DNA from 3 places in the Salinicola sp. JS01 genome. Region 2 is predicted to be linked to each of the others. Evidence: predicted binding sites of a transcription regulator. Region 2 holds the regulator's gene; each other region holds the start of a gene.
The links. Region 2 encodes sigma-54, which starts transcription at its own class of promoters, with help from an activator protein. Its sites were predicted from a motif close to TGGCACNNNNNTTGCTNT; they were not measured.
Positions count from the first base shown of each region.

Region 1: glnA (glutamate--ammonia ligase) is a predicted target of sigma-54. The motif match lies at 2,326-2,343, and genes of this name have one in related genera.
Region 3: glnT (type III glutamate--ammonia ligase) is a predicted target of sigma-54. The motif match lies at 1,911-1,928, and genes of this name have one in related genera.

Region 1 covers NZ_CP127244.1:3,473,959-3,479,103, reverse strand. Annotated here, with positions in the region: gene QO259_RS15835 (TerC family protein) at 1-248, shown strand, start outside; gene QO259_RS15830 (nucleotidyltransferase family protein) at 245-814, shown strand; gene QO259_RS15825 (polysaccharide deacetylase family protein) at 1,041-2,036, opposite strand; gene glnA (glutamate--ammonia ligase) at 2,474-3,880, shown strand; gene QO259_RS15815 (DUF4124 domain-containing protein) at 4,071-4,634, shown strand; gene glnL (nitrogen regulation protein NR(II)) at 4,793-5,145, shown strand, end outside.
Region 2 covers NZ_CP127244.1:1,339,103-1,344,247, forward strand. Annotated here, with positions in the region: gene QO259_RS06070 (HPr family phosphocarrier protein) at 1-170, opposite strand, end outside; gene rapZ (RNase adapter RapZ) at 157-1,071, opposite strand; gene QO259_RS06080 (PTS sugar transporter subunit IIA) at 1,079-1,558, opposite strand; gene hpf (ribosome hibernation-promoting factor, HPF/YfiA family) at 1,569-1,877, opposite strand; gene QO259_RS06090 (RNA polymerase factor sigma-54) at 1,993-3,417, opposite strand; gene lptB (LPS export ABC transporter ATP-binding protein) at 3,765-4,490, opposite strand; gene lptA (lipopolysaccharide transport periplasmic protein LptA) at 4,522-5,052, opposite strand; gene lptC (LPS export ABC transporter periplasmic protein LptC) at 5,049-5,145, opposite strand, start outside.
Region 3 covers NZ_CP127244.1:1,014,392-1,019,536, forward strand. Annotated here, with positions in the region: gene folD (bifunctional methylenetetrahydrofolate dehydrogenase/methenyltetrahydrofolate cyclohydrolase FolD) at 1-535, opposite strand, end outside; gene purU (formyltetrahydrofolate deformylase) at 532-1,398, opposite strand; gene glnT (type III glutamate--ammonia ligase) at 2,062-3,396, shown strand; gene QO259_RS04615 (class II glutamine amidotransferase) at 3,451-4,368, shown strand; gene QO259_RS04620 (GltB/FmdC/FwdC-like GXGXG domain-containing protein) at 4,368-5,054, shown strand; gene QO259_RS04625 (FMN-binding glutamate synthase family protein) at 5,068-5,145, shown strand, end outside.

The DNA of each region.
Region 1 (5,145 bases), 2.1 Mb from region 2:
GCCAGGTCTCGGCGGATTGCTACGAGATCGACGCCAGCGAGGATGTGGTCGACGTCAACCAGCAGCTACCCGAGCCGCTGCCGCTGGGGCGCAACTACACTAGTCTCGGCGGGCTGGTGGTCGACCGCCTCGAGACCCTGCCCTATATCGGCGCGCGGGTGGCGATCGAGCGCTGGCAGGTCGAAGTGCGTGATGTCGAGCGCCACCGCATCCGCCGGGTGAGGCTGTGTCTGGACCCGCCCGAGTGAGTGCCGGGCACGCGGTGGCGCCCGCCACCGCGTGCCTGCTGGTGTGGATCGCGCAGGACTCCCGGCGCCTGGCCGCGCTCCATCAGGCGCGCGAACTGGCGCTGCCGGATGCCTGGCTGGCCGCCGGCTTCGTGCGCAACTGCGTGTGGGACCGGCTGCACGGCTACGCGACCGCCACCCCGCTCAACGATATCGATCTGATCTATCACGACCCCAACGACACCCGCGAGGCCCGCGACCGAGCGCTGAGCGAGCGGCTACGCGCAGCCAGCGGGCAGCCGTGGTCGGTCAAGAACCAGGCACGCATGCATCGGCGCCACGGCCACGCGCCCTATGTCTCGGCGAGCGATGCGATGCGCTACTGGGTCGAGCGTGAGACCGCGCTGGGGGTGCGTCTGGAGGCGTCCGGGGCACTGCGTCTGAGCGCTCCGTTGGGTCTCGACTCGCTGCTGGCGGGGCGCTTGTCACACAACCCGCGCCACGGCGATGTCACGGTGTTCCATCGGCGTGTCGCCGAGAAACGCTGGCGAGAGCAGTGGCCTCGACTGAAGGTCATGCCGGCCTGAGCCGAGCGCACTCCTTTTCATCACAGCGCCCGGGTTCATCACAGCGTTCGGGGCCAGACAGCCTCCGGATAAGAAGAAAGCCCCTAGGGTTTGTACGAAAAGTCATCGAGCGAAGGCAAGACAAGGCAAAAATCGGCGAAAACGCGGAGTTTACGGGGTGTAAATGAGCATTTTGAGCCGATTTTTAACGCCGTATTGCCGAGCGCAGGTAGTTTTCGTACAAAGCCTAGTGCGGCAGATGCCCCAGCAGCCAGTCAAACAGCTTGCCGGTGCTGCTGGCCAGCGGTTGGCCGATGACGAAGCGTGGCAGCCGCCGGGTGTCGCTGCCGGGTTCCAGCCAGCCGGGCGTGCGCGTCAGCCAGCGGGCATCGGCATCGAGCCGGGTGAAGCGGTCGAGGGTGGCAATATCGCCGGGGTCGGTGCAGGCACGGGTGCTCAACGGCTCGCGACACAGCCGCGACAGCCGCTGACGCCCGGTCTGCAGGGCGCGCCGGGCATCGGCGCTGGCGCCGAGGGCGGCGACGTCGGTCAACTGGCCGAAGCGCAACAGTCCTGCCTGATCGAGCCGGCGCACGCTGAAGGCATCGAGTGCCGGCTCCATCTGGTCTTTGCCTGCCAGCTCTTCCCGCCACAGCGTCTGGGCGATCTCCTTGAGGCGCGGCGCCTGTGCCGCCGGCTGCGCCTGCAGATAGTCCGCGATCGCCTGGCTCTTGCGCTCGTCCTGCCCGCCGCGAGGCGCGCCCGGCAGGTCGAGTTCGGCGAGCCGGGTCGCGACGCGGCCGCCGTCGCTCTCGTCGTGCCACAGCGCTTCGGCGATCAGTGTGCGATCCGGCATCCAGGGTTGGCGAACGGTGGGGTCGGGCAGAAAGACACTGGCGGGGAAGGCCAGCCGTTCCAGCAGCGGATGCAGCCGCGTGGCGACATCCCGCCAGCCGCCGTCGATGGTCAGCGCTATGCGCGGCAACTGGTCGTGATGCAACTGCAGGGCACTCTCGAGACTGACGATCTGGGCGCTCTCGGTGAGGGTAGCAACGAGATGCGCCAGGCTCTCCGGCCCCAGGCAGGTATCACGTCGATGCGGTAGCCGTGCTTCGTCTTCGCTGTCGAGCACGCGGTTGAGCGCCAGAATCGCGCTGCGCCCCCATAGCGGCTCACTCAGGCTGCGCCGCCAATGGCCGCGCAAGCGTTGTACCACGTCCTGTGGGCGATCCAGCCTGGGCATGTGTAGCCTTCCGTGATCAGGTGGCGACGGGGGCGCCCGGCGCCCTCAATGCAGTATCTCTGCCCGGCGCGCCGTGGAAAAGGGCCTGGCGCAAACTTGCATGAGCGAGTCGTGCGTCAAATTGGTGCAGGCTGGCTTTTTGGTTGGCGCTTTTGGTGCATTCATCTGCGTATGACGCACCAGTATGAACCCTCGGCGCGTCTTCGGCGATTTTAGTGCATCGGAGTGACAGCAAAAAAACTCCACATTACAGGGTCTTATTATTGTGGCAGGTGCATGTGCCTCATTTTGGCACATTACTTGCTCTTGTTTCGTAACACGCTTTATCGATCCGCGGGCAGTGATTGCGCGCATGGGCAAGTGCCCGGGTCACATGCTAAAAAGCGGTGTTGGACATTCGCCAACGAATCGAGCCATGGCTCACAGTGGAGGAAAACATGTCTGAGAAAACCCTCGCCCTTATCGAAGAACACGACGTCAAGTGGGTCGATCTGCGCTTTACCGATACCAAGGGCAAGGAGCAGCACGTCACCATTCCGGCCAGCGCCGTCAACGCTGAGTTCTTCGAAGATGGTCAGATGTTCGACGGTTCTTCCATCGAAGGCTGGAAGGGCATCAACGAATCGGACATGATCCTGCGTCCGGAAGACGGTACCGGCTTCCTCGACCCGTTCACCGAAGACGCCACGCTGATCCTGCGCTGTGACATCATCGAGCCGGCCACCATGCAGGGCTACGAGCGTGATCCGCGCTCCATCGCCAAGCGCGCCGAAGCCTATCTGAACAGCACCGGCCTGGGCGATACCGCCTTCTTCGGCCCGGAGCCCGAGTTCTTCATCTTCGACGAGGTCCACTTCAAGTCCGACATCGAAGGTTCGATGTACAAGATCACCTCGGAAGAGGGTGCCTGGGCCACCGATCGTCAGATCGAAGGCGGCAACCTGGCGCACCGTCCGCGGGTCAAGGGTGGCTACTTCCCGGTACCGCCGGTCGACAGCTTCCACGACATCCGCAGCGCCATGTGCAACACACTGCAGGCGATCGGCCAGTCGGTCGAAGTGCACCACCACGAGGTCGCCAACGCCGGCCAGAACGAGATCGGCGTCAAGTTCAACACCCTGGTGAAGAAGGCCGACGAAGTTCAGGAACTGAAGTACGTGGTCCACAACGTGGCGCACGCCTACGGCAAGACCGCGACCTTCATGCCCAAGCCGCTGGTCGGTGACAACGGTTCCGGGATGCACGTCCACCAGTCGTTCTGGAAAGACGGTCAGAACCAGTTCGCGGGTGACGAGTACGCCGGCCTGTCCGAGATGGCGCTGTACTACATCGGCGGCATCATCAAGCACGCACGTGCCCTGAACGCCTTCACCAACGCTTCGACCAACTCCTACAAGCGTCTGGTGCCGGGCTTCGAAGCGCCGGTCATGCTCGCCTACAGCGCGCGTAACCGTTCTGCCTCGATCCGTATTCCGTACACCTCCAACCCGAAGGCCAAGCGTGTCGAGACGCGCTTCCCTGACCCGACCGCCAACCCGTACCTGGCGTTCTCGGCGATGCTGATGGCCGGTATCGACGGCATCAAGAACAAGATCCATCCTGGCGATGCGATGGACAAGAACCTCTACGACCTGCCGCCGGAAGAGGGCAAGAAGGTTCCGACCGTCGCCAACAGCCTGGATCAGGCGCTGGAAGCACTGGACAAGGATCGCGCCTTCCTGACCGAAGGTGGCGTCTTCACCGACTCCATGATCGATGCCTACATCGAGCTGAAGGGCGAAGATGTCGAGCGTCTGCGCATGACCACGCATCCGGTCGAGTTCGAGCTCTACTACAGCCTGTAATCGACGGCGTTCGCGCACGACGACAAGCCCCACTTCGGTGGGGCTTTTTCGTCTGCGGCCGATAGAGAGCGGAAACGCAGCGCCGAAACGACAAGCGGGGGTGATACCGATGCGCAGCGATACCCAATGTGAGGCCCGGTGCGTGTGGCGCCGGCGTGAGCGGTTCGCAAGACGTGTGCTGAGGGACGTCATGGCGGGCGTGACGGTCGCGGTCATGGCCACCGGCGTGGTGCTGGCGGCGCCGGTCTACCGGCATATCGATGCCCAGGGCAACGTGGTCTACAGCGACCGCCCGGCCAGCGGCGAGCGGGTCGAGCTGGCGCCGATCAGCGTGGTCGACCCGCAGGGGGAGGCTGAGGGGGTCTCGGGGATGGTGCCGTCGTCGCCACCGCGCGAGGCGTCGGCGCCCGAGGCGGCAGCGTCTTACACGCGCTTCGAGATCGCCAGTCCCGCCGACGGCACGACCCTACCCACCGGGCGCGCCGGCGACGTGCAGGTGCGTCTGGCCATCCAGCCGCCGCTGGCGGACGCCGACCGCGTGCAGCTACGCGTGGACGGCGAGGTGCGCCAGTCGCCGATGCGCACCCAGGTGTTCGCGGTGAGCGGCCTGGCGCGCGGCGAGCACCAACTGCTCGCGGAGATCGTCGATCCCCAGGGTCAGGTGCAGCTGGCCACGCCACCGGTCACGCTCTACGTCCAGCGCGCCAGCGTGAATCTGCCCGCCAACCCGAATCGCACCAACGGTTCGAAGTGATCCGCTCCTGGACCGACTCGCCTTGAATCCAGTGCGCCATTTTGGTGCATTGACGATAGGATAGCGCGGCCCCCAGGCCACCAAAGCCCGCCGGCGTGGAGGTGGCGCGGTTCTTGCACTGAATCAGGACATGGCGGATCACCACGATGGATCGACGTATGTATCAACGCTTGCTGGAACATCTGACGACGGCGGTCGTGCTGCTCGACGAGCGGCTCCAGGTGCGCTGGCTCAACCCCGCTGCCGAGGCGCTGCTGGCAGCCAGCCGGCCGCGGGTGGTGGGGCAGTGGCTGGAGTGTCTGGAGGGCGAGTCGGGGCGGGTGCGCGAGGTGTTGAGCAAGGCGATGCACGAATTCCACCCCTATACCCAGCGCGAGGCCTCGCTGTCGCTGCCCGGCGGCGAGACGATCACCGTCGACTTCACCGCGACGCCGATCACCAGCCGCGAGCTGCTGCTGGAGATCGAACCGCGCGACCGGCTGCTGCGTATCTCCCGCGAGGAGGCGCTGAT
Region 2 (5,145 bases):
GCGGCCAGCATCAGCAGCGACATGATATTGGCGGCATCGGCGATACGGTCGCCGTGGTGCACCGCGACCCGGGCGGTGAACGGCTGACAGCACTGCACCAGCTTGGTCGCGGCGCGGGCATGCAGGCCGCGGCGGTTGGTCAGTCGCAGTTCACGTTCACGCTTGGGCATCACCACCCCGCTCGGCCGGGACGTCATCGGAGAGGGCGGTATGCACCCCGAGCTCGCGATGGCGCAGGCGGATGTCGACGTCATCGTGACGGAAGTGGTGCGCCAGACGCTCGATCAGATAGACCGAGCGGTGATGGCCCCCGGTACAGCCCACCGCGACGGTGAGATAGCTGCGGTGGCTGGCCAGATAGGCCGGCAGCCAGCGGATCAGCCAGGCATGAATATCGCCGGCCATGGCGTGGACATCGGGGTACTGCTCGAGAAAGGTGACGATCTCGTCGTCACGGCCGTCGAACGCGCGCAGGTTCGGGTCCCAGAAGGGGTTGGGCAGGCAGCGCACGTCGAACACCATGTCGGCATCCAGCGGTACGCCGCGCTTGAAGCCGAACGACTCGAAGGTCAACGTGAGGCGCCCGCCGCTGTGGCGCGCCACCTGTTCGCTGATGCGCGCGCGCAGGTCGTGGACCGAGAGGCCGCGGGTGTCGATCACCAGATCGGCGACCCGTCGGATCGGCGCCAGATAGACCTGTTCGTTGTCGATCGCCTCGGCCAGCGTCATGTCATTGCCGCGGGTCAGCGGGTGGCGGCGGCGGGTGGCCGAGTAGCGCTCGAGCAGCACCTTGGCATCGGCGGTGAGATAGACCACCTGGGTATCGATGCCACGCTCGCGCACACCTTCGAGCAGCACCGGAAAGCGCTCCAGCGCCTCCGGCAGGTTGCGTGCGTCGATGCTCACCGCCACGTTGGGCCGCGAGGGCGGCGCGGACCTGAGCTCGTCGATCAGCGGCGCCAGCAGGTTGGCCGGCAGGTTGTCGATGGCGTAGTAACCGAGATCCTCGAGCGCCTGCAGCGCAATGGATTTCCCCGACCCCGAGCGGCCGCTGATGATGACGAGTCGCATGCAGTCCCTATCCGTCTTCGCTGTCCTGGTGATGGCGGATGGCGTCGACCAGCGTGTCGTGGAGCGCGCGCTGCGAGCCGGCCTGACGCAGCTTCTGGCGCACGCTGCCTTGATTCATGATGCCGGCGACCTCGGCCAGCAGCGAAAGATGGGCATCGTCTGCCTCCTCCGGGACCAGCAGCACGAACACCAGATCCACCGGCTCGCCGTCGATGGCATCGAAGTCGATGGCATCCTCGAGGCGCATGAAGCCGGCCAACGGCGTCTTGCAGTGCGGGCTGCGCGCGTGCGGAATGGCGACCCCGTTGCCGATGCCGGTACTGCCCAGGCGCTCGCGCCCTATCAGGCGGCTGAACACCTCCTGACTGTCCAGGCTGGGCGTATTCTGGGCGATGAAGGTGCTGAAGAATTCCAGCAGACGCTTTTTGCTGCCCCCCGTCACACCGTAGAGGGTGCGTTCGGGGGGCAGAATGGTTTCCAGAGTGATCATCGGGGAATTAACGGGCGCCTGCGCCTTGCGCGCGGGCCTGTGCCTTCTCTTTGTGTTTGACCAGCTGGCGATCCAGCTTGTCGGTCAGGGCGTCGATCGCGGCATACATGTCGATATCGCTGGCTTCGGCATGTATGTCGCCGCCCGCTGCGTGTAGCGTGCAAGCCGCTTGCTGACGCTCTTTCTCGATGCTCAACGTCACCTGAACGTTGGTGATGTTGTCGTAGTGGCGCTCCAGACGTGCGAGTTTCTCGTCGACGTAGTCCCGCAGGGCGTCGGTCAGTTCGACGTGATGGCCGGTGACGTTCACTTGCATGGCGCGCTCCTGTTGCGGCTTATGTGGCACCTCTGATTGTAACCCTTTTCTCCGCGCTGCAAAGGGATCGCGGGCGATTGATCGCCGCGGGCTGGCGTGAATTCTAAAAGTCCATTCAAGACAGTCGCTTGCGCTCGCTGGAGGCGGGGATGCCCATGGCCTCGCGATACTTGGCCACGGTGCGCCGGGCGACACTGATGTCGGCCTGCGCCAATAGCTCCACCAGCTTGCTGTCGGAGAGCGGCTTGCGCGGCGACTCCTCGCCGATCAGCTTTTTGAGGCGTGCCCGAATCGCGGTGCTGGAGACGCTGTCGCTCTCACCGCGCTGGCCCACCTGGCTGGAGAAGAAGTACTTGAGCTCGAACACCCCGCGCGGGGTGTGGATGAACTTTTGCGTGGTCACCCGCGAAATGGTGGATTCGTGCATGTCGACGCTGGTAGCGATGTCGGCCAGGATCAGCGGTTTCATCGCCTCTTCGCCGCGCTCGAGGAAGTCGACCTGGCGCGCCATGATCTCGCGACCCACTCGCAGCAGGGTGTCGTTGCGGCTGGAGAGGCTCTTCATCAGCCAGCGTGCCTCCTGCAGGTGCTGGCGCAGGAAGGTGTTGTCGTCGCTCTTGTCGGCGCGCCGGATCAGCGCGGCGTAGTCGGGCTGGATGCGCAGCCGCGGCAGTGCCTCGGCATTGAGTTCGATGCGCCAGCCGTCCTGAGTCAGGCGGGCCACCAGGTCGGGAATCACATAGTCCTGCTGGCCGTGGTCGAAGGCCTGGCCGGGGCGCGGGTCGAGGGTGCGAATGGTGGCGACGACGCGCTCGAGTTCGGCGTCGTCGAGGCGCAGGCGGCGCTTGAGCTGGCGTCGGTCGTCGCCGGCCAGCGCCTCCAGGAACTGGCGCACCAGCCGCTTGGCCTGGGGCAGCAGCGGGGTATCAGCGGGCAGGGCGCCGAGCTGCAGTAGCAGGCATTCGCGCAGGTCGCGGGCGCCCACGCCGGTGGGGTCGAACTGCTGCAGCCGCAGCAGCATGCGTTCGACATCGGCGCTGGTGACCGCCCCCGGGTACTGCTCGCGCAGGCCCGCGGTGAGCTCGTCGAGCGTGCCGTCGAGGTAGCCGTCGGCATTGATGGCATCGATCAGGCACTCGCCGATGAGGCGCTCCTGGGCGTCGAATTCGCCCATGGCGAGCTGCCAGTTGAGATGGTCGTGGAGCGTGGTGTCGGCGGCGTTGCGCTCCAGGTCCGGCCATTCGTCGGCGCCGGCCGGGGCGGCGCTGGGGGCGATGTCCTGGTAGGTATCGCTCCACTCGCTGTCGAGGGCGAGCTCCTCGGGGATGTCGCTGGCCCACTCTGCCTCGGGCGTCTCGCTGACCGCCTGCTCGGCGTACTCTTCGTCCAGCTCGAGCATGGGGTTGGTCTCGAGCGCCTGCTGGATCTCCTGGCGCAGATCGAGCGTCGACAGCTGCAGCAGCTGAATCGCCTGCTGCAGCTGTGGCGTCATCGTCAGTTGGGCGCCGACGCGCAGTTGCAGTGAAGGTTTCATGGACATGGCATGGACACGCAAGGGGGCGGCGGTGGCCGCCGGTCGATAGGATGCCCTTACGTTACTGACTGCCTGCGGGGGATGCAACGCTTTGAGCGCTAACTTTATGCAAGAATTATGCCACGGTGCGTTCGGCTTGGGCGTTCGGCGGCTTCGAGAGGGACCAGTCCGCCGCGCTGGCGCAGCGGGCTGGGAAGTGGGGGAGCGACCTTAGGTTCTGTACGAAAAGTCAGCGAGCGAAGGCGAGACAAGGCGAAAAACGGCGAAAACGCGGAGTTTACGGGATGTAAATGAGCATTTTGAGCCGATTTTTAACGCCGTATTGCCGAGCGCAGGTAGTTTTCTTACAAAGCCTAGAGGCGGAACTCGTGCCCCAGATAGACATCCCGCACCCGCTGATTGTCGAGAATCGCTTCCGGGCGCCCCTCGGCGATGATCTGACCGTCGCCGACGATGTAGGCGTTGTCGCAGATATCCAACGTCTCGCGCACGTTGTGATCGGTGATCAGCACGCCGATCTCGCGATCGCGCAGCTGGCGAATGATGTTCTTGATATCGCCCACCGAGATCGGATCGACCCCGGCGAAGGGTTCGTCGAGCAGCACGAAGGCGGGCTCGGTGGCCAGTGCCCGGGCGATCTCCACCCGGCGCCGCTCGCCGCCGGAGAGCGACATGCCCGGATTGTCGCGGATATGGTCGACGTGGAAATCGCCCAGCAGCTGCTCCAGGCGGTCGCGGCGCCCGGCGCGGTCGAGATCCTTGCGCGTCTCCAGGATGGCCATGATGTTGTCGGCGACACTGAGCTTGCGGAAGATCGAGGCCTCCTGCGGCAGATAGCCGATGCCGGCGCGGGCGCGTTCGTGCATCGGCGCGCGGCTCAGATCGCGATCGTCGATGTGCACGCTGCCGGCGTCGGACTTGACCAGGCCCACGATCATGTAGAAGGAGGTGGTCTTGCCGGCACCGTTGGGGCCGAGCAGGCCGACGATGCTGCCCTGGCGCAGGGTCAGGCTGAAGTCATGGACGACTCGACGCCCCTTGTAGCTCTTGGCCAGGTTGGCGGCCGTTAGCGTTTTCATCGCTTTCTTCCTTGCCTCGCGAAAGGGCGCGTCACTGGGTCTGCTGACGTGGCGTGAGCGTCATGCGCACGCGGCCGTCACCGCTGCCGTCGCCACTGGTGCTGGAGCGGGCGTTGACCCGGCGCGAGTTGAGATAGTACTCGACGTAGGCGCCGTCGAAGGTGTCGCGTGCCTGATGCAGCTCGGCGTTGCCGATCAGCTCCACCCGGCGCTCGGCGGCGTGATAGACGATCTTGTCGCCCCAGCCCTTGACCAAGGCTTCATCGGGTGCAGGCTTCTGCTCCAGATAGGCGCGCTCGCCACCGCCGCCGGTGGCGGTCACCAGGCTCACTTCGCCATTCTTGCCGCGCTTGATCTCGACCCGAGCGGCCTTGAGCTGCATGCTGCCCTGCTGCATGTCGACCTTGCCGGTGTAGACCGCGGTGCCTTGGCGATCGTCGAGTTCGAGCTGGTCGGCGGCGATCTCGATCGGCGCCGCGGCATCGCTCTCCAGCGCCAGGGTGGGCAGGCTGGAGAGTCCCAGTGCGGTCAAGACCAGCAGTTGGCCGAGTTCTCGCCTCATGATCCTTGATCCTTAGGTTGCTGTGGCAGGCGGCCCTGCACGTTGTCGGTCAGGCGCATGCGATTTTCATTGATCCAGGCGTCGAAACGATCG
Region 3 (5,145 bases), 320 kb from region 2:
CGACGATGTTGGAGCGGCCGATCACCACGGCGTGCTTGCCGGCCAGCTCGCCGCAGGTGTCCTTCAGCAGGCGCAGGCAGCCGGTGGGCGTGCAGGGGGCCAGGGAGGGCAGCCCTTGCCAGAGCCCGCCGGCGTTCTGGCGGTGGAAGCCGTCGACGTCCTTGGCCGGCAGGATGGCCTGGATCACCGATGCCTCGTCGATATGCGCCGGCAGCGGCAACTGCACCAGGATGCCGTTGACCTCGGGGTCGTCGTTGAGTCGGGCGATCAGCGCGAGCAGTTCCGCCTGGGGCAGGGTGGCGTCGAAGCGGTATTCCAGCGAGCGAATGCCGACCGCTTCCGCCTTGCGGATCTTGTTGCGGACATACACCTGGCTGGCGGCATCCTCGCCCACCAGCACCACCGCCAGGGCTGGCACGATGTCGGCCTCGGCGAGTCGCGCGACGTCGGCGGCGACCTCGGTGAGCACCCGTTCGGCGCAGGCCTTGCCGTCGATACGCATCGCCGGAAGCGTGTGGGTAGTCTCTGTGCTCATCGGAAGATCACCGTCTTGTTCTGATCGAGGAAGACACGATGTTCGAGGTGGTACTTGACCGCCTGGGATAGGGCGACGGTCTCGGTATTGCGGCCGACCGCGACTAGGTCCTCGGGACGATAGGTGTGATCGACGCGCTGGACCTCCTGCTCGATGATCGGGCCCTCGTCGAGGTCCGAGGTCACGTAGTGGGCGGTGGCGCCGATCAGCTTGACCCCGCGTTCATGGGCCTGGTGATAAGGTTTGGCGCCCTTGAAGCCGGGTAGAAAGGAGTGGTGGATGTTGATCGCGCGGCCAGAGAGTTTCTGGCATAGATCGTCGGAGAGAATCTGCATGTAGCGCGCCAGCACCACCAGCTCGGTACCCGTCTCCTCGACGATCTCCATCAGCGCGTCTTCCTGGCGCGCCTTGGTCTCCGGCGTGACCGGCAGATAGACGAAGCGGATCCCTTCGCGCTCGGCCATCGGGCGCAGATCGAGATGATTGGAGACGATGGCGGTGATCTCCATGTCCAGCTCGCCCTTGCGCCGGCGATACATCAGGTCGCCGAGGCAGTGGTCGTACTTGCTGACCATCAGCAGCACGCGCATGGGCTGGGCGTCGTGGCGGAAATCCCACTCCATGTCGAAGTCCTTGGCGACGCCTGCGAAGTCGCGCTTGAGGGTATCGATATCGCCTTTCACGCCCGCGTTGAAGCGGAACTTGGCGCGCAGGAAGAAGCGGCCGATCTGTTCGTCATCGTATTGGGCGAGTTCGCTGATATAGCACTGGCCCTCGGTCAGAAAACAGGTCACGGCGGCGACGATGCCGGAGGTGGCGGGGCAAGAGATCTTGATGATGTAGCTGTCGTCTGTCGAAGCCATGCGGTGCGTTCCTCTTGGCGTAGGCGGGGCGTGGCCTGGGTGTCGGTATCGACGCCCAGGCAGTGGATATCGGGTTCGGCCCTTGGCGATGCGCTCGCGTGTCGCGTGAGTATCGAGAGGCTCACCGGGGCAGATGATGCGTCAAGCATGTTTTCCTGAAAAGAAAAAAACATTCCTTTTAGTCAAGCAACAAGCTTGCCAGTTTCCCGTGACACCTCGTTTCCCGTGCTCTGATACAGCGTTTTATTCCTTTTTTAACAAGGGCTTGAAGTTTTGCTGCGACGAGCGTGGCGGCAGGGGACGAGCCCGGGGAACGATCCAAGGCGTCGCGTCTTGTTCGAAAACGGTGCGTCGGAGGCGCTACTTGCACCGTCTGGGGGCGATGGCGGCGGATAGGACAGACTGACGAGGTGGGCGGCGGCGACCAGATTCCACGGCCAAAACTTTTTATCGCCTGTAAATCAGTTCATTAGCGACCAGTCCGGGAATTTTCTCGCGCATCGTGGCGTTTCTGGCATGCAAGGTGCTTTCTTAAAGAGAAACAAATTTTCTTGATGGGAATTGAGTGTGTGGCGTAGCCTGCATCGCATCGGCAAGGTCCGGTGGCACAGGAGAGCGCGCCATGTCGTTCCCGGTACTCGCCCCGCATGAAGGAGACCTGACATGACGCCAGAAGCCGCCAAGCAGCTACTCGAGGAGCACGATGTCCGCTACCTGCTCGCGCAGTTCGTGGACATTCACGGTGCCGCCAAGACCAAGTCGGTGCCGGCCAGTTGTTTGATGGACGTGGTCGAGAAGGGCGCTGGCTTCGCCGGATTCGCGGTCAGCGGCCTGGGTATGGAGCCCCATGGGCCCGATTTCATGGCTCGGGGCGATCTTGCAACCCTGTCGTTAGTGCCCTGGCAGCCGGGATACGCGCGGTTGGTCTGCAATGGCCATGTCAACGATCAGCCCTATGAATTCGATAGCCGCGTGGTGTTGCTCAAGCAGCTCGAACGACTGTCAGAAAAGGGCTGGACGCTGAACACCGGGCTGGAGCCGGAGTTCTCGCTGTTCAAGCGCGGGCCGGCGGGCGAGCTGCTGGCCGTCGACGAGAGCGATACGCTGGCCAAGCCCTGCTACGACTACAAGGGGCTGTCGCGTTCCCGCGTGTTCCTGGAACGCCTGGTGGAAGCGCTCCAGGCGGTCGATTTCGACGTCTACCAGATCGATCACGAGGACGCCAATGGCCAGTTCGAGATCAACTACACCTACAGCGATGCGCTGACCTCGGCGGACCGTTTCACCTTCGTGCGCATGGCGGCCGGCGAGATCGCCAACGATCTCGGCATGGTCTGCTCCTTCATGCCCAAGCCGCACGCGGATCGGCCCGGTAACGGCATGCACTTCCATCTCTCGGTCAGCGATGGCGACGGCAACAACGTCTTCGGCGACGACAGCGACCCGCAAGGGCTGGGGCTGTCGCGCACCGCTTACCACTTCCTGGCCGGGCTGTTGCATCACGCGCCGGCGCTGTGTGCCTTTGCCGCACCCACCGTCAACTCCTACAAGCGGCTGGTGAACGGTGGCTCCAACAGCGGTGCGACCTGGGCACCGGTGTTCATCGCCTATGGAGACAACAATCGCTCGGCGATGGTCCGCGTGCCCTATGGCCGCCTGGAGTTCCGCCTGCCCGATGCCGGCTGCAACCCCTATCTGGTGCATGCCGCGCTGATCGCCGCCGGCCTGGACGGTATCGACCGCCAGCTCGATCCCGGCAAGGCGCACAACATCAACCTGTATTCGCTGAGTGCCGAGCAGTGCCAGGAGCAGGGAATTGGCGTCCTGCCCCAGTCGCTCAAGGAGGCCATCGACGCCCTGGCCAAGGACACCATCCTGCGCGAGGTGATGGGGCCCGGCATCGTCGATGAGTTCATCGCCGTCAAGCGCGAGGAGTGGGCCGCTTACAGCCGCCAGGTATCGACCTGGGAGCTCCAGCGCTACGCCGAATTCTTCTGATCAACGATTGACCCGAACTCGCCGCGAACGGCGATCGATAGAGAGGACAACGCTATGTGTGGAATCGTGGGGCTCTATCTCAAGAACCCATCCTGGGCAAGCCGTCTGGGCGAGCTGTTCGAACCGATGCTGGTCGCGATGACCGACCGCGGGCCGGACAGCGCCGGCTTCTCGATCTACGGCGACGAATACGACGCCGGCATCAAGCTGACGCTGCAGAGCGATGCCGTCGACTACGACTGGTCCAGGCTGGCCGAGCGGCTGGGTACGGCTTTCGGCGGCGTCGACGACTGGTATCGCAACGCCAGCGTGGCGGTCTTCAAGCTGGCCGCCCCGGAGGCCGAGCTGCGCGCCTGGCTCGCCGAGCAGGCACCCGAGATCCGTGTGCTGAGCGCGGGGCAGAGCATCGAGATCCTCAAGGGCGTGGGGCTGCCCGCGAGCATCGCCGAGCGCTTCAACCTCAAGGGCATGCAGGGCAGCCACGCCATCGGCCATACCCGCATGGCCACCGAGAGCGCGGTGACGCTGCAGGGCAGCCACCCCTTCTCGACGGGGCTCGACCTGTGCCTGGTGCACAACGGCTCGCTCTCCAACCACAACCGGCTGCGCGACAAGCTCCGGCGTGAGGGTATCGCCTTCGAGACCGACAACGATTCCGAGGTGGCGGCGGGGTACCTGACCTGGCGCCTGGCCAAGGGCGACTCGCTGACTCAAGCGCTCAAGGGGGCCCTGGCGGACCTGGATGGCTTTTTCACCTTCGCCATCGGCACCCGTGACGGCTTCGCCGTGGTTCGCGATCCGATCTCCTGCAAGCCGGCGGTGATCGCCGAGACCGACGACTACGTGGCGATGGCGTCGGAGTACCGCGCCCTGGCACGACTGCCGGGCATTCAGCAGGCGCGGGTCTGGGAGCCCGAGCCGGCCACGATCTATGTCTGGGAACACGATGGTGCCAAGGTGGAGGCCGCATGATGATGAAGACCGTTGATCTAGCCGAACAGAGCCTGCGAGAACTCAACCAGTCGCTGCACGATGGTGAGATGCTCCGCGACATCCGCGAATGGCGGGTCATCAATACCGACGGTGCGCACAACATCGCCTGCGGTCTGAACGACGACATCAGTGTCGATATCGATGGCCATGCCGGCTACTACTGCGCCGGCATGAACCAGCGTGCCAGCGTCACGGTGCATGGCAACGTGGGGGTCGGCGTGGCGGAGAACATGATGTCCGGCACGGTGCGCGTCACTGGCGATGCTTCCCAGTCGGCCGGGGCCACGGCGCACGGTGGCCTGCTGGTCATCGAGGGCAATGCCGCGGCGCGCTGCGGCATCTCCATGAAGGGGGTGGACATCGTGGTCAAGGGCAACATCGGCCCGATGAGCGCGTTCATGGGGCAGGCCGGGCGCCTGGTGGTATGCGGCGACGCCGGCGACGCGCTGGGTGACTCGCTCTACGAGGCGCGTCTCTACGTCAAGGGCCGGGTCGGTACGCTCGGCGCCGACTGCGTCGAGAAGGAAATGCGCGCCGAGCATCGCGAGGAACTGGCCGCGCTGCTCGAACGGGCCGGTATCGACGCGGACCCCGCGGAGTTTCGGCGCTACGGATCGGCCCGCGAACTCTACCACTTCAAAGTCGACAACGCCTCGGCCTACTGATCAGGAGCCTGCCATGACCGATTACACCTCCAACCCCGTACTGCGGGAATCGGCCACCTACGGTCGAGACGTCATTCACGAGATCCAGCGC